3 regions of the Paenibacillus sp. NPDC093718 genome follow, and region 2 is predicted to be linked to each of the others. Evidence: riboswitches for the same ligand, from Rfam matches in the RefSeq annotation. Region 2 holds a riboswitch; each other region holds the start of a gene.
The links. Region 2 has a riboswitch for thiamine pyrophosphate ahead of ACQKPA_RS11385 (ABC transporter substrate-binding protein). Riboswitches for the same ligand answer to the same signal wherever they lie in the genome.
Positions count from the first base shown of each region.

Region 1: another riboswitch for thiamine pyrophosphate. It lies ahead of ACQKPA_RS27025 (ECF transporter S component); the one in region 2 lies ahead of ACQKPA_RS11385 (ABC transporter substrate-binding protein).
Region 3: another riboswitch for thiamine pyrophosphate. It lies ahead of ACQKPA_RS02775 (YkoF family thiamine/hydroxymethylpyrimidine-binding protein); the one in region 2 lies ahead of ACQKPA_RS11385 (ABC transporter substrate-binding protein).

Region 1 covers NZ_JBNNUS010000011.1:94,651-100,409, forward strand. Annotated here, with positions in the region: gene ACQKPA_RS27010 (helix-turn-helix domain-containing protein) at 1-503, shown strand, start outside; gene ACQKPA_RS27015 (oxidoreductase) at 1,120-1,974, shown strand; gene asd (archaetidylserine decarboxylase) at 2,050-2,853, opposite strand; TPP riboswitch at 3,018-3,130, shown strand; gene ACQKPA_RS27025 (ECF transporter S component) at 3,222-3,851, shown strand; gene ACQKPA_RS27030 (ABC transporter ATP-binding protein) at 3,844-5,517, shown strand; gene ACQKPA_RS27035 (energy-coupling factor transporter transmembrane component T family protein) at 5,514-5,759, shown strand, end outside.
Region 2 covers NZ_JBNNUS010000003.1:331,379-337,137, forward strand. Annotated here, with positions in the region: gene ACQKPA_RS11365 (glycoside hydrolase family 65 protein) at 1-132, shown strand, start outside; gene ACQKPA_RS11370 (EAL domain-containing protein) at 366-1,412, opposite strand; gene ACQKPA_RS11375 (diguanylate cyclase domain-containing protein) at 1,621-3,156, opposite strand; gene ACQKPA_RS11380 (VOC family protein) at 3,417-3,800, shown strand; TPP riboswitch at 3,972-4,083, shown strand; gene ACQKPA_RS11385 (ABC transporter substrate-binding protein) at 4,199-5,230, shown strand; gene ACQKPA_RS11390 (MTH1187 family thiamine-binding protein) at 5,656-5,759, shown strand, end outside.
Region 3 covers NZ_JBNNUS010000001.1:575,187-580,945, forward strand. Annotated here, with positions in the region: gene ACQKPA_RS02760 (iron chelate uptake ABC transporter family permease subunit) at 1-773, opposite strand, end outside; gene ACQKPA_RS02765 (ABC transporter permease) at 763-1,716, opposite strand; gene ACQKPA_RS02770 (nitroreductase family protein) at 2,258-2,860, shown strand; TPP riboswitch at 3,044-3,146, shown strand; gene ACQKPA_RS02775 (YkoF family thiamine/hydroxymethylpyrimidine-binding protein) at 3,231-3,836, shown strand; gene ACQKPA_RS02780 (sporulation protein YjcZ) at 3,910-4,005, opposite strand; gene ACQKPA_RS02785 (nucleotidyltransferase domain-containing protein) at 4,123-4,821, opposite strand; gene ACQKPA_RS02790 (class I SAM-dependent methyltransferase) at 4,965-5,687, shown strand.

The DNA of each region.
Region 1 (5,759 bases), on a different contig from region 2:
AAGAGATTCCGGCATCTTATCGCAAGCTGACGGAAACGATGGATTTCGAATATTTGCTTGCACGCTATGTGCGTTTGTATCTGGACAAGCCCTATGGATCATTGGAGGAGGGGCAGCTTATTCTGAAACAGCTGATGATTCATCTGCTGCGTTCGGATCTCGCTGAGCCGGTGGTCAAAAAAGCAAGCAATCAGCTGTCCGAGGCGATCCATGAAATCGCGAATTACGTCCGCCAGCACCCGGGTGTTCCCCATCGGGTCGAGGATTTGGCGGCCAGAGCGGGGTTGTCCCCCCGTTACTTCTCGATCAAGTTCAAGGAACTGATCGGCACGCCGGTACAATCCTACATCATTCAGATGCGGATCGAGCGGGCGCAGCATCTGCTGCTGCATCAAGGGATGAACGTAACGGAAGTGGCCGACGCGCTGGGTTACCGGGATATTTTCTTTTTCAGCCGACAATTCAAGCAGTATACGGGCAAGAGCCCATCCGAAATTCGGTGATTCTCCACCCTTCCATAACTTACCTGCTGGTGGAAGGGGCCTATGGGTTTCATAGCAAGCGATTTAGGGTAAAAACGACATACAGTTTCATTTTATGAAGGGGGGAGAGAGGAATGAGCCCAAGAAGACGGGTGCGTGGACGTTTCTTCAGTCGCGGTGGCTGCGCTATATTCAGAAATCGCTTGCGCCGCATGAAGACAACGACTCAGGATCATCAGAATGTGTGGTTTTAACGAGACTTAGGCCTACATACGGGGACGTTGAATCCCGTTATCATATACGCTTTTCTCTGGATGAACGCAAAAGGGAGCTAAATGGCTCCCTTTTTTTGATATGTATTGGGGTCCCCGGAAAGTATTTGGAATAAGCATCGAAGCATAGGCTCCACTTTGTGGGGCTATTTAATGAATGCACATGGGAATAGGGAGTCTGTATGATAACGTTGTAGAGGGATCAGCTACGGATAGACTCTGTTGACATTGCGAAAATTTGTTATATTAGGGATATACATAAAGCGCAATCGTAGGGTTTTAATGGGCCGGATTGGCATTTCGGATAATGGAAGGGTGACGGGTGTGACGGAGAGAGTGGTATTGGCGGAGCAAGCGGTGATCCGGTGGTAACGGCGGGAGCACGAAAGGTTGCGCTGATCACGGGCGCGTCGAGCGGGCTCGGACTGCTTATCAGCGTGGAGCTGGCAAAAGCGGGTTATGACGTGGCAGCGGGTCTGCGCAGGCCGGAGGCGGCTGCAGAGCTGTTGACCCGAGCCGAACAAGCAGACGTTGCCGAACGCATTCACGTATTCCAGCTGGATATATGCATAGAGGAACAAGTCAAGGCTGCTGCTTGGGAGATAGAGCAGAAGTTCGGCCGCTTGGACGTGCTGGTGAACAACGCTGGCGAAGCGGTAGGCGGCATGGTGGAGGAATTGCCGCTCAGCGGCTGGCGAAAGCAGATGGAGACGAATTTTTTCGGGACCGTATCGGTGACGCAGCATATGCTCCCGCTGCTGCGCAAGACCGGACGATCCAAAATCATTCTCATGAGCAGCATTAGCGGTGTGGTCGGCTTTCCGGGTTATGGTCCCTATGCGGCATCCAAATTTGCGCTGGAGGGGTTCGGCGAGAGCCTGTCCATGGAGTTGATGCCCTTTGGCATCGATGTCGTACTGATCCAGCCCGGTGCCTATGGCACGCCGATCTGGAATAAAAGTTTTGGGGAGCTTACGGTAAAGGAAGGATCACCCTACAGCGGTCTGCTGAAGGGCGTGCTGGACTATTCCGAGCGGACAGCCGGGAGAAGCGGGGATCCGCAGGAGGTAGCCAGGCTGGTGGCAAACATTGCGTCCATGTCCAAACCGAGGTTCCGCTATACGCTGCCCCGAGGCACGCGGCTGACCGCATGGATCAAGGGCGTACTGCCGGATCGGCTGTTTCAGCGGATCGTTTATCGGATGCTGGACCGGCGTTAATCATTCATGCAGCGAATGATTCATGGCCTTAACTTGTCATGCGATGCTTGGTGCAGCTTGGTAAGGTGAATGGAGTTACCCTTTTCTGGCTGGGGACGGGTGAAGCAAACCGAGCAGCTCTCCCATCTTCACCTTGGAGCCGGGTTCCAGGTCACCGCGCGGAGTAAACGTGCCGTTCTCTGTCAAAAGCACGACGGTAGAGCCGAATTCAAAGTACGCGAGTTCATCGCCGATCTCGTATTTCTTCACGTTCTCGTCAGCATAACGGATGCTGCTTACGTTCATGGCTCCGACCTTCACGACGGCAACTTCGCCGAACTCATGCGCTATATAGGTAATGAGGCGCTCATTACGGCTGAGCACATGCCGGATATGGGTCATTGCAAAATCGTTCACGGGGTAAACGCGTCCCTTTAAATGCTCGCTTTCCGCTTGAACACCGGTTACCGGGGAATGAATGCGATGATAATCGGTTGGGCTTAAATACAATACAAATACATAGCCGTTGATGTAGTTTTCCATTCTCGGTGATTTGGCGAGCAGCTCGCTCAGGGTATAATCCTGTCCCTTGACGCTCAGAATGGTGCCGGTGTTGACGGCGCACATCGCCGAAATCGTGGCGTCGACGGGGCTAACCATGGCATCGGCGGTGTCGTCTATGGCGCGCAGGCCTATTTTTAACCGGCGAGAAAAGAATTCGTTCAGTGAGCGGTATTCGTGAATTTCTTTCTCCGCTTCATGCGCCGGAATTTGATAAATTCGTATGAATGCAGGTATTAGATGACGGCTCAGCCGGCTGTGGGAACAATGCCCCATAATTCGGGACAGCCACTTGCGGGAGGACAGCTCGGTCATCAGACGCAGCAATTGTTTAGCCATGTCATTCTCCTTTGTGCATAGGTGTCAGCAATAAACGTTGGTGGAAAAGCCAATCACTTTGATATTGACATAGAATGAGCTGGAAATCAATAAATGGCCATTTTTGAAAAAAGGTTCTTGCTAATTGGGGAACGAATGTGTATTTTAAGATTAACATGAAACCGAATAGGGAATACGGGGGCTTGAGTGAATCAGGCTGAGATTGCAGCTATTATCCGCTGTTGACCGTTAATCTGAACTGGGTAATGCCAGCGTAGAGAATATCCGACCCTGCCTACATAGGGCCTATTTTTCCGTCTGCGCGTTTTTCCAGACGGTTTTTTGTTGTGTTTACACAAAAATAGAGGTGGAGAGGGGAATGTGTGGTTATGGGAACGTCAGTGCAGGAGAAGTTGGGGGTTCAGCCCCGAAAAGGGCTGCGGTTAAGCGATATTTTGGTGACGGTGTTGGTATCGCTGGTGCTGGGCGTCATTTATCACTTTTGGGGTTCGGTTTACAATCTGTTAAAACCGCTGTTCTTTGAAGCGGATGAGTTGTTATACGGCATGTGGTTCGCTGCAGCCACACTTGCTTACTTGTTGATCCGCAAGCCGGGAGTGGCCATCATCGCGGAACTGGCGGCAGCCCACGTGGAAGTGCTGTTTGGCAGCGGCTGGGGTTTGACCCTGCTGCTGTATGGTCTCATTCAAGGACTGGGCGCAGAATTGGTATTCGCGGCGCTCCGTTATCGGAGCGCTTCGGCGTGGACGCTGGCGATTGCCGGAGCCGGCGCAGCCATCGGATCGATGATCATGGACTTTTATTACAGCTATACCGATGACCTGCAGACATGGATGTTCCTGGCCAAATACGGCATGCGGGTACTCAGCGGCGCCGTCATTGCAGGCCTCCTGATGCTCCTGCTGGCCAAAGCGCTTGACCGTACGGGTGTGACATCCCTGCTGCGTCCTGCGTCGAAGAAGGATTACGAAGCACTGGATGATCCGCGCCATGTGTAATGCCACGGTTAGCCTGGTTCCGGCTCAGTCCGCTGAAATGCTTCCGGAACCGGCCGTGTATGTGGAGGGATTGCGTCTGAAGTATCCGGGCGAGGAGCGGCTGATGTTCAAAGACCTCTCCTTCTCGGCTGTCCGGGGGGAGAAGGTGCTGCTGCTCGGTCCGAGCGGCTGCGGCAAATCCACGCTGCTGCAGGTGCTGAGCGGGATGATTCCCCGCGCAACGGAGGTGCCGATGAAATGCGAGTCGCAGCTGGTTCCTCGCTCTTGGGGTTATGTATTCCAAGATCCGGATACCCAGTTCTGCATGCCATACGTGGATGAAGAGCTGGCATTCGTACTGGAAAACCTAAGTGTCCCCCGCGACGAGATGAAGGAGCGGATGCAAGCGGCCCTCCGCGAGGTGGGGCTTGATCTTGAGGAGCTTCATATGCCGATCGGGCATCTGTCCCAAGGCATGAAGCAACGACTGGCGCTGGCTTCGGCTCTGCTGCTGGAGCCGGAGGTGCTGTTCCTTGACGAGCCATCTGCCTTGCTCGACCCGGAAGGAAGGGAGCAAATCTGGTCCGCGGTGAAGGCCGTATCGGAAGGGCGGACGCTGATCATCGTAGAGCACCGGATAGAAGAAATGGCCAAATACGTGGATCGTGTCGTGCTGTTCAGCCCGGATGGCGAGATTCTGGGCGAAGGTCCTCCAGCAGCGATATTCGCAGAATACGAGCGGGAACTCCAAGCCTATGGAATCTGGTATCCCGGCGTATGGGAAGATTATGCGCAGACCCGGTCGGGCAGAGAACTGTTTGCTCCGGTCGACGCGCTTGGCGGTGAGCGGGGTAATCTCCTGCATGAGGCTGCTCCGCCGTACGTTCAATGTGGGGAACCTGTCATTCAACTGGTGAATTTCAGGGGAATGAGATGGGATAAACCGGCCATCACTCTCCCTTCGGCCGAGGTGTTTCCGGGACAATTCATTGCGGTGGTAGGGCCTAACGGAGCAGGCAAGAGCTCGCTGCTGCTCAGTTTGATGGGGCTGCTGCGCGCCGAAGGGACCTATGTGCTCTGCGGGGAAGAGGTCATTCAGGGCAAGCGCAGAAAGGTGCGGAAGAAGAGAGAGCAGCAGCTGCGACAAATCGGATTCGTGTTTCAGAATCCGGAGCTTCAATTCCTGACGGAGCGCATCGGCGATGAGGTGGTTTATTCGCTGCTGGTGGATCATGTGCCGCCGGAGGAAGCGAAGGCACAGGCCGACCGCTGTCTTGAACGCTTTGGATTGAGAGGCTTGGAGGCCAGGCATCCGTACCAGCTGTCGACAGGTCAAAAGCGCCGCTTGAGCGTGGCTACGGCCATGGCAAGACAGCCGTCCGTCCTGCTTCTGGATGAGCCGACCTTCGGACAGGATGCGCGGAATACGTTTGCGATTCTGGAGATGTGCGAGCAGCTCCGCCGCGCGGGAACCGCCATTCTTATGGTGACGCATGAAATGGAGGTCGCGCAGCGGGTCGCCACGCATATATGGGAAATCCGCGAGGGACAGCTGACCTCGAGCATGCCTTCCCCGCGCTGGTGTACCGGGACGGAATCCGGACAGGAGGCGGGCGGAGTGAATGGCGCTGATGCTCGCGAAAATCTAACCACGACCGATCATCGCTTCACGGAGGTGAACGCATGAACATATGGAACCCCGTGCGGATCACTTGGCTGCACCGGGCGAATCCGGTGGTGAAGCTGGGTCTGATCTGTGCGCTGTTTTTCATGACGGTGTTAACCCATGATCTTGATTTTGTTTTGTACCAGGCGTTGATCTTTATGGTCTGTCTGATCGTGCTCAGCGGGGTGAAACCTTGGAAAATGCTGTTGTTCTTCATTCCATTTCTGCTTGCCTTCATATCGTCCGCCTCTTCCATGATGCTG
Region 2 (5,759 bases):
TCCCGCCTGAAGGTAAACGTCAAAGGCAAGGAAACCATCATCGTCAACGAAACGGATACGCCGGCTGTCCTGAACGTGAATGGCAAGGAGTACAGCATCGACGGATTTGGAGAGGTAAAAGCCGCAAGATAACAGGCATCACGTCTACAAAAACTACCGAGTTATATAAAAACAAGAGCCCTGGAGAACATTCCAGGGCTCTTGTTTTTACAGAAAACGGGCTCCTTCAGGCATCATTGCTCCTTCTTAAAGGGCCCGTTTTCATCCACGCCAAGCATCTATATTGTCTGGACTCAGCCAAAGGCTGCGACAATCAGATGCAAAGCTCCGCATCCCGATGGCGGGGCAATTGCCGATTATGTATGTTATGAATAGATCAGTTGAGAATGAGGATCACGCGGAGGCCGTTCAGATGGCTTCCCAAACAAATACCCCTGCGAGAGCTCGATCCCGATATCTCGGCAAAAATGAAACTCCTCCCGTCTCTCAATGCCTTCGGCCAGCACCATGGCCCCAAAATCATGAGCCTTGTTCGTGATCATTTTGAGCTGCTCCTGCTGTGCGGGATTACGATCGCAATGGTCGATCAGACTCCGGTCGATCTTTACATAATCCGGCTTAAGCTTAATCATCTGCTCCAATGTGGAATAACCTGCACCAACGTCATCCATGGCTACCGAGATTCCATGACTGCGATACACCTCGAAAATCGATTGCAAATGCTCAACATCATCAATCTTCTCGGTTTCCACAACCTCAAATACGAAATCCCTCGGATCCAGATGGAGCCTGTCTATGGTATGAAAGGTGTGGTTTAGACACAACTGCGCATCATATATGGAGGATGGCAGGAAGTTCACGAATCGCTTCACGCCGATGGGAAGCCACTCGGCACTGGTCTCAATGGCACTGGTTCGTGCCGCCCGGTCCAGGAATGCATGCAATCCGGTTTTACGGGCTGTCTCAAACAGCTCATACGGCTGGAACCTGGCTCCCCACTCTACCGGACGAAGGAGAAATTCGTAGGCAACGATCTGCTCGGATGAATCCACGATGGGCTGCATATAGCTCGTAAACTGCTTATGTAAAATGATACTTACCATATCGTAATGCTCCATCTGCAGTTCGAACTTCTGCATAGGGGTCCACGAATGCCGGATTTGCGGAGCTTCTCCGCCGGTAACACAGAAGGACAGCTCTTGACGAATCTTCAGCGGAAGGGGCTGCAGGCACTTCATCATGGAGATCAGGTCCGCGCGTACCTTGTAGTTTACAGCACAACCCTCACTGTTCTCATGTACCGCGTAGCCGTTCACTGCCAGCAACTGAATAAGCTCGCCACTTGCAGGCTTCATATGAATGGTCCCCTGGTCCTCAATCGGTTCAAAGGTGCTGCAATTGTCGCAAATCATGTTCGTCCTCCTTGGCAAGCTAGCTCTCACTATGCTTCTTATCGGCATTTTGAATATGATTTCTTTGCATTTTATGGATTTTATATCGATGTTATGACCTATTTTAAGAGAAATGCGCAAGATTCGTACAATGATTACGCCAAATTCTACAAAAATCGACTTATATTGCTTTTAACAATGTATTGTCGATACTAGGATCTTGCCTGATCTACTCAACCTTTTGATCCAAAAGCTGCAGCAGCATCGTCCGCTCCACATCAAAATGCCAAGGGGCGTTCCGTTCCTTCGCCGCATACATCGCGGCATCGGCGCGACCAATCAGCTCCTGGTCATTTCTGGCATGATCCGGATAAACCGCAATGCCGATACTCGGCGTGGTTCGGACTTCATGCCCTTCCAATTCGTACGGCTCGCTAAGCATCGTCCAGATCTCCTCCGCCATCCAGATCAGCTCCTGATCCTCACCAGCCGGATGGATCATAACGGTGAATTCGTCTCCTCCTAAACGGGAAACCAAAACTCCTTTGGATTCAAGAGATTGAAGCCGGTCTGCAACCTTTCGTATCAACAAATCGCCGGCACGATGGCCGTATCGGTCATTGACTCGTTTGAAACGGTTCATATCCATATACAGCAAGCCTACGCGGGAACCTGCGCGGTCCGCCTCCTTCAGCGAGCTCGCCAGCCTTGCATTAAAATAACGGCGATTATACAGCCCCGTAAGATCATCACGATGTGCCAGGGCTTCACTCTGCATCAGACTCTCATGCAGCCGGTCAAACAAGCGGTCGTTCTCGAACTGGATTAAAATCTGCCTGAACAGAATCAGGATCACGCACAGGGATAGGCCGGTAAACAGTCCAGTCCACCCTCCAAACCGCTGCGCCATAAGGGCAAACATCCCGCCAAGCACGCTATAGGGAAGCAGGTACCTTACGATCAGGTTTCCGACCGAACGCGGCTCCCGCTCACCAACAGATGGCTTACGGGAATCAGAGGCAGACTGCCCACCTGCGAAACTAATGAAAAATACCGATAATGAATAGATTGGATATAGGTAGGGACGAGCCTCGATACCCATGAGTTCAACAAGATAGATGTACAGAACATCTCCGGCAATATAAGCACTTCCGCCAAGACATAACAGAATGGCCGACCATTTCCTTAACTGTCCGGTATTAAAATACAACACCAGCGTAAAAAAAATAAGTACCATTGCGCATAGCGGATACAGCATGTCCACCCAAATGTTTCCCCATACTGCCTCATGGACCAGACCCTCAAGCTCAGGCTTGATGAAATACTCCCATCCTACCGTCATGACCGTTATGCCAACAATCACGATGTCCAGCATAAGCCGGAGCCCCCGAAACGAACCTTGAACATGCCGGAATAAATAAATGAGAGAACTTGCGAACAGGATGAGTTCGAGCCCCCAGAACAAATGGGCTAGAACCGTAGGGAAAGCGCTCTCTTTTTCAAACCAAACATGACATGCGTGAATGATTCGGGCCGCTGCATCCCCCATCAATCCGAGACCCACAATAAACCAAAACCTGCGAAGATGAACCTCATAGCGCCGACTAATCCGCATTAAATAAACGGAGGCGGCTGCAGGAGGAATAATGACTAGAACACGCTGAAGCGGTAAAGCGTCAGGCATCCACAGAGCGATCATTATCTGAATGAATGCATATATCATGGCGAGTCGAATCCACAGATGATCTGCTGGAGTTGGACTCATAAGCATTCCTCCTCGGCCAAAAGGTAAGCTTTTTTCACTACTTGCTTATTAGGTCTTTTGAATTAATACTCCTAGTTTTCATGATACTTTTTACCCACCTAAAAGTAAAGATGAGGAAATGAAAGAAAAACCATGGATTCTACTCTAGTAAACCCATAACCATCCGAAAAGTTGTTGCCCTCAAGACCCACTTGACGTATAGGGATTATGTGATAATATTTACATTCATATCTTATATGAATCGGAAAGGGTGTTGAGCCATGCCACAGAAACGATTGGATCATGTTGGTATTGTTGTCCGGAACCTTGAAGCTACAATTGCATTCTACACATCCGTAGTCGGACTGGAACTAAAGGATCGCCTGACCCATACTAATGGCGTCATCCAGCTGGCGTTCCTCGGATTTAACGGCAGCAACGAGACGGAAGTCGAGCTTATTCAGGGTTACAGCGATACGCTGCCCGCGGAGGGCACCGTTCATCATTTTGCCGTCAGCACGGATAACATTGAAGAGGAATATGCCCGGGTTCAAGGACTTGACGTTCCTCACTTGGACGAGGAAATCGTGACGCTCCCGAATGGTTTCCGTTATTTCTTTGTACATGGTCCCGAAGGGGAATGGATTGAGTTCTTCCAGCGCTAACCTCTACGTAGAAGCCTTATTCAAATACTTTATCTCGTGAAAGGTTCATAGGATCAATTATTCCTTCCCATTGCATAAGAGTTCTAACAAAGACCTGCCTCGTTCGTGCCCCTTCGAACTAGACAGGTCTGGTTGTTAGGACTATAATAGCGGATGTAATGATCGAAACTTCATAAATACCGGGGGAGCTGGGATATGGCCGGCTGAGAGTGTATCCGATATGATACTGACCCTTACACCTGATCTGGGTAATGCCAGCGTAGGAAGCCCATGTTTGCGGCAGCTGTTTATTTGCCGTGGTATACACTTACGCCGTCATGCGTCCTGATATCATCAGGGCGCTTTTTTTGTGGAGTTAACGAGGTTATAGAAATAGAATTCAAAGGAGAGAGAAAACGATGAAGAAGGGAAAATGGATTCCGCTGCTTCTTGCTTGCGTCCTGCTGATGGTTGCCTCTGGATGCGGCACAAGCGGACAGAACAAGAAGACAGGTGAAGAAGGCGAAGACAGTCAGACTCCCGGGAAACTTCGTGACGTACAGCTGATGCTCGATTGGTCCGCCAATACGAATCATACCGGCCTGTATGCAGCGAAGGAGCTTGGGTATTATGAGGAAGAAGGGCTTAATGTCGAGATCGTCCAGCCGGGAGCAGGCGGAACGGATACGCTGGTCGCATCCGGAAAAGTACCGTTTGGCATCAGCTATCAGGAAGGCGTAACGCTGGCCAGAACGCAAGGATTGCCGCTCGTTTCCATTGCAGCGATCATTCAGCATAATACATCCGGCTTTGCCGCCCCCAAGGATAAAGGCATCGTGAAGGCAGGCGATTTTGAAGGAAAATCCTATGGAGGCTGGGGCTCGCCTGTGGAGGAAGCCGTCATGAAATCCATCATGGAGATCGATGGCGCCGATGTCAGCAAGGTGAATATGGTCAATATGGGCGATGCCGATTATTTTACGGCCGTGAAACGCGACATTGATTTTGCCTGGATCTTCTATGCTTGGACGGGCATTGAAGCCGAGCTTCGCAATGAGCCGCTTGACATGATTTATGTGAAGGACTACTCGGAGCAGCTTGATTATTACACACCGGTGATCGTAACGAACGAGAAGCAGATCCAGGATGACCCCGAGCTTGTCAAAGCGTTCATGCGGGCGACTTCCAAAGGATATGACTATGCGATTCAACATCCTGAAGATGCGGCAGCCCTGCTTACGAAGGCTGTTCCTGACTTGGATGCCGAACTGGTTCTCGCCAGCCAGAAATGGCTGAGCCCCCGTTATCAGGATGATGCACCCCGCTGGGGCGAGCAGAAAGCCGAAGTATGGTCAGGGTATGCCGACTGGATGTTTGAGCGCAAGCTGCTGGAGAAGGAACTTGACGCGGACCGCGCATTTACCAATGAATTTTTACCGGAGCAGCCATAAGGTTATTTCTATATTAAGTGCGTGTTCAAAAAGGTCGATTTTCAGCACCGAAGCTTATGCTTCCGATGTGCGTTTTTTCAAAACGCTTCAGTTGGATGAAGCTAGGGACATCAGGAGCGGAGCGTACGATTTGGGTACGTGAGCACCGGAAGGCCCGGCTGAATTCAAGATTCGATGCCGAGCTGCTTCCTGATTCGCTTCGTGTTAGATATAGAATTTATGAGTTATCAGTGGAACTGATGAAATTCTATATCGCAAGAAAACCTACCTATGCATCGCGGTCGCTCATCCTTGAAGTGGCCTCGATAGAGGTTTTCTTATCAAGAGCGGACTTTTTGAACAACCTCTATAAGAAGAGAGACTGCGTTTGCGGAAGGCTGCCTCTCTTCCATTACAGTAAAGCTTACAAGAAAGGATGAGTTTATATGGCGAATACACTCTTAAGCATTCAAGTAATTCCGAGAACGCCAAACGGGGCCGACAGCATCCCTTATGTAGATGAAGCGATCAAGGTCATTCAGGAATCAGG
Region 3 (5,759 bases), on a different contig from region 2:
GTCTTCATCACTTCGTACGCAACATTGACCACCAGGAGCCCGAGGAATGTAATCGGACCTACCAAAGCGGTAGCCACCGAGATCAGAACGGCAACCACAATAAGAAGCCGCTTCACAACATAGTCATAATTCACGCCAAGGTTGATCGCCTGCTCACGACCTAGTGCCAGCACGTTCAGGTACTTGGCAAATCGGGCAAAGTACAGCAAGGTCAACGCTACGACAATGACGGAAAGGACCAAAAGCTCGGTCTTCACATTGTTAAAGCTGGCAAACATTTTGTCGGCTACAAATTGGAACTCGTTCGGGTCAATCAGCACTTCCATGAAGGAAGACATGCTGGAGAACAGGGTTCCGAAGATCATGCCGATCAGCAGCAGGAAGTAAATGTTGTTCCCTTCCCTTTTGAACAGAATCTTATATAAGACTCCGGCAAACAGGATCATCGCACCAACGTTAATCAGAAAGTTAACGTTGCTGCCCAGTTTGTACAGCGTGAAGGATCCGAAGACAAAGATGACGGTGGTCTGGACCAGTATATATAAGGAATCCAATCCCATAACGCTAGGCGTCAGTATCCGGTTATTCGTGACCGTTTGAAACACCGTGGTAGACAGAGCAATTGCTCCGCCGGTCAGAATAATGGCAAGCACCTTCTTGATTCTCCTCGGTAGCGCGTAATCCCAATTGCCGCCAAGATCAATGAACAGAAAGACTGCCACCAGGATGATTGCCGCTGCGGCCAACAGGCCGAGTTTGGCTTTATAAGTCATAAGCCTTTCTCCTCATCAGTAAGAAAATGAATATACCGCTTCCGAGTACGCCCACGGTTAGACTAATCGGAATTTCATAGGGATAAATAATGATCCGGCCCAGGATGTCACAGAACAGTACGAACCCGGCCCCCAGCAGCGCGGTATGCGAAAGGCTTTTTTTCAAATGGTCTCCTAAGTACAAACTGACAATATTAGGTATGATCAGACCAAGAAACGGAATCACGCCGACCGTCAGCACGACGGAAGCTGTAACCAGCGCCACGATGACCAGTCCCAGATTCACAACTCTCCGGTAGTGAAGGCCCAGGTTGGTAGCAAACTCCTCTCCCATTCCGGCCACCGTAAACTTGTTGGCGAACAGATACGCCAGAATCACAAGCGGGATACTTATATAGAGCATTTCATACTGGCCCTTCATGATCATGGAAAAATCACCCTGGAGCCATGCGGACATATTCTGAATAAGATCATATTTGTATGCAAAGAAGGTGGCGATCGAACTGACGATATTACCAAACATCAGCCCTACGAGCGGGATGAAGATCGCGTCCTTGAACTTAATCCGATCCAGTATCTTCATGAAGATAAAGGTTCCTGCCAGAGCGAATACAAATGCCACAAGCATTTTGATAAGCGGTCCGCTTGTCGTGAAGACAAGCATGGCTACCAATATGCCCAGTCTGGCAGAGTCCATCGTACCTGCCGTGGTGGGAGACACGAACTTATTGCGGCTGAGCTGCTGCATGATCAATCCGCAGATGCTCATGCTAACACCCGCCAATATGAGGCTGACAAGCCTAGGAATCCGGCTGACAAGCATAATATGCTGTTGTTGTTCTGTCATCGAGAACAATTGCAGTGGCGAGATATCTTTAACTCCAATAAATAATGAGATTATCGAGAGTACCACAACGGCTGCAAATAAGTATCTAATCTTCATGGCTCTTCCTTCTATGCGTATGTCTCTAAGTATCCGGGATCTTGCAATTTTCGTCATCATTCTCATTGAGATTGATTATCAATCGCGTTCTGATATGCATTATATCATCCTCATACTGGCTCGACAAGTATAATTGAGAATCAAAATCAATTAATTGGTTCATACATGTATATTTTGTTCATGAATTGTTCATAATATGAAGTTTCAAGGAAGCATAGCTCATATCCTCAGGAAGAACCACTCTTTAGTTAAATCTCCCTTTAATGTGGTTACTGTCATAATGAGACTTCTCTAAAAACTACACGGTTTCAATTCTTATTAAATGGATAAGAAAAATAATATTAAATATTAAAAGTCGTTGACAATCCCTCTAAGTTATATTAATATCCTAACATAATTATTATTTCTAACTAAACGTAAGTTAATATGGAATGATAATTGAAATTATGGCTAATAACGTAAAATGCATATTTGCTTGTAGTAAGGGACATCTTCTTATCAGGCGTATGCAAATTCGATTACACCAGGAGGTTTTTTTTCAATGTCTAAAGATTTTTCAGCTGCACTCAAAAATCGCCGTTCTTATTACGGGATTAGCAAAGAATCCGTTATCTCGGACGAGCGTATTCAGGAAATCGTAAACGAAGCGGTTAAGTATACTCCGTCTTCTTTCAACTCCCAAAGTGCACGCGTCGTTGTATTGCTTGGCGAACAGCACGATAAACTGTGGAACATCACGGAAGGCATCCTGAAGGAAGTTGTTGGCGATGAAGAAGCATTCAAATCCACTGCCGACAAGATGGCTTCATTCCGCGCTGGTTACGGTACGGTATTGTTCTTCGAGGACAACAACGTCATTGCCGGGCTGCAACAAAACTTTGCCGCTTATGCCGACAACTTCCCGGTTTGGTCCAACCAATCCAACGGCATGCTGCAATTTGTAGTATGGACATCCCTTGAAGCAGAAGGTCTGGGCGCATCCCTGCAGCACTACAACCCGCTGATCGACGAAAAAGTAAAATCCGAATGGAACATCCCGGAAAGCTGGAAGCTGATTGCTCAAATGCCTTTCGGCAAGCCGGTTGCTGAACCAGGCGAAAAAGAATTTGCACCGCTGGAAGATCGCGTGAAAGTATATAACTAATCAAACAGATGAAATAAGCCGCCTCCCTAAGTTCCTGCAACTGGGACAGGCGGTTTTTTTTATAAAGCAAAGATTGAAAATCCGATCGCAAAACGATACAATTACACAGGTAAGAACCCATGAACTTCTACGACAACATGAAGTTCGGGGGCAAAACTTGCGGTAACCAACTACATAAGATGTTGGCTGTACTAGGGGTGCCATGTGCTGAGAGACGGCGGGCTGCCGTTAACCCTTATCACCCGATCTAGGTCATACTAGCGTGGGGAAGTGTAGCATTTATGTTTATTTCCTTTCGTAGGCATAACTGCACTTTCTTCATGGGGTGCGGTTTTTTTGCGTGGACTTATATAATGGGGAGGAAATGACAATGAATGAGCTTGCTTGCGGAACCAGCCGGATCGTCGGATGCCGGTTCTCGGTATTTCCCATGACAGACCGGTTTGTGGAGGTCATCATGGGCGCGCTGCAATCTGTGGATACGGGGAAGGTGTGGATTCAGACTGATGATGTGAGCACCTGTATTCGCGGACGTGCGGAGCATGTCTTTGATGTTACAAGGGCGATATTCGCCCATGCTGCGGCGAGTGGCGTGCACACTGTTTTTAATGGTACTTATTCCATTGGCTGCCCTGGAGATACGGACGCCGATGTATATATGACTGAGGATTCGACCCTCTTGAACAACGACATTGGAGAACTTGCCGATATGGAGACTGCCTGCCAGTTCGCTCTTTACCCCATGGGTACGGATAACTACATGGATGTCATCTACGGTGAAGTAAATCGTGCGAAGGCAGCCGGTACATTCGCCGGAAGCGTTCATTACGCCAGCCGGTTGGACGGGTCCTTATCCCGGGTGTTTGGGTCTCTTGAAGAAGCGTTTTTGCATGCGATCCAATCCGACAGCAGTCATCTGGTCATGACTGCGGTTGTGTCTGCCCACAGCCCATCGGTCAAAGCCGCATCGAATTGAGTTATATTGGGGCAGACAAAAGCCCGGCAAGAGCCGGGCTTTCCTGTCACTAGCTGCCAAGAATCTTGACGGTTTAAACCCAAGCACTCAAGATGATTACGAGCAGGATAAAGAGAACCAAAATAATTCCTACTGAATTGCCCCATGCGCCGCCGTATTCTCCGCTCATGAAGATCCCCTCCTGGATTTAAAAAATGACGTGATGTAATCACACTATTATAGTATTTCCCGATTTGTGCTAGCGTCACGGCTAATGTACCTCTCTTTATCTATTCGCAAGGAAATTTTATTCCTCGTAACCAATGAGAAGTTTCCCTCCATACGGACGGAGCATTTCCTCGGTGAATGCCATCAGAGCTGAAGGATCATCCTGGCGATACATCGCCGCAAGCGCTGCTTCCAATCGTTCTCCCATGATTGTGTCATAGCGGCTGAACAGCCGGAACAGCGTTTTCCCTTCACCCGTCCACTCCCGGTTCACCCTAAGTACAAATTCACAGAGAATCGCCGCTATTTTGTGCACCGTAAACCATTTTTCGCCATCCCTTCGTGGACCCTCCAAGTCCAGCATGTACTCGGTTAGCATATAACGGTATTGGTTAATGTCGGTTAGCGTCAATGGCATGGGTCCGTAATTCAAATCGCTGTGGGCTTCCGTCCGCACCTCTTCTCCCTCGGGCAGCGCGCACAGCACCGTCCCTTCTGCGATCATCCGTTGAAATGACGGATTCGCCGCGATCACTCCCTCGTCAAAATATTCGCGATAGGAGGATAAAGACAATATAAAGATTTCCGCGATCCACCCATGCGCCTCTATCGTCTTCCTGCTGAAATCATAACCGTCTCGTTCAATGACCATGATGTCCAAATCGGATTGTTCATTATATTCGCCTCTGCTCGCGCTGCCGCCAAGCACGGCAAGCAAACAGTCGGGATAATCGTGTTGAATGACGCGTTCCGCTGCCTCTACCGGTTCCATCCTCATGACGTTTCCTCCATTATGACTCTGATCCTCCCGAAAAAAGGGCTCAAAATATCTAATTCAGCTAAAACCCTAAACGTACCTGAATCATATGGTAAATAAACGATTACCCTCATGTTGATGACAAGGAAGAAGGGATAGATAAGATGAACTACATTCATATGCTCTCCAAACTAGGCATGGGCAGTGCCCACCCGGGAGGATTCGAGGCAACCCTCAGAATGCTGAAGAATTATCCCATTCAACCGGGCAGCCGCATTCTGGAGGTGGGGTGCGGAACTGGCAGAACCGCATGCCATCTTTCGGAGATGGGGTATCAAGTGACAGCTATTGATCTGAACGAAAATATGATCAAAAAAGCACGGGCACGAGCCGAAGCGATGGAAATCGACGTACAGTTCCTTCAAGCGGATGTATGCGCATTGCCTTTCGAGGACAACCAATTTGATCTGATCATGGCCGAGTCTGTTACCGTATTTACGGATACTTCGAAATCGCTGCCCGAATATTACCGCGTTCTGGATCGCGGAGGCGTCCTGCTGGACAGAGAATTACTGCTTGATATGCCCATGCCGGAAGCAAAGCTTCAGGAACTGCTCGAATTCTTCGGAATACCTAATCTGATGATGAGAGAAGAATGGGCGGAATCCCTCTTGGCTTGCGGGTTTAAACAGGAAGAAATTCTGGAGTACAACCACTTCAATGAGCAGCTAAAGGAAGAGCAGACACGTCATCTGGATTCATTTGAACAGCGCGATAAAGGACTCCTGTTCGATGTTGCGCTCTGGGAAACGCTGTTTAAGCATGACCGCATGATTTTGGATAATACCGATTATCTCGCTTCCGCCTTATTCCGGGCAGTAAAATAAAATCATTTCATATTTGCGCATCAAGTGGGGATTCGCTTATTTGCTACGTATCCCCTCTCCCTTCTCATTTTC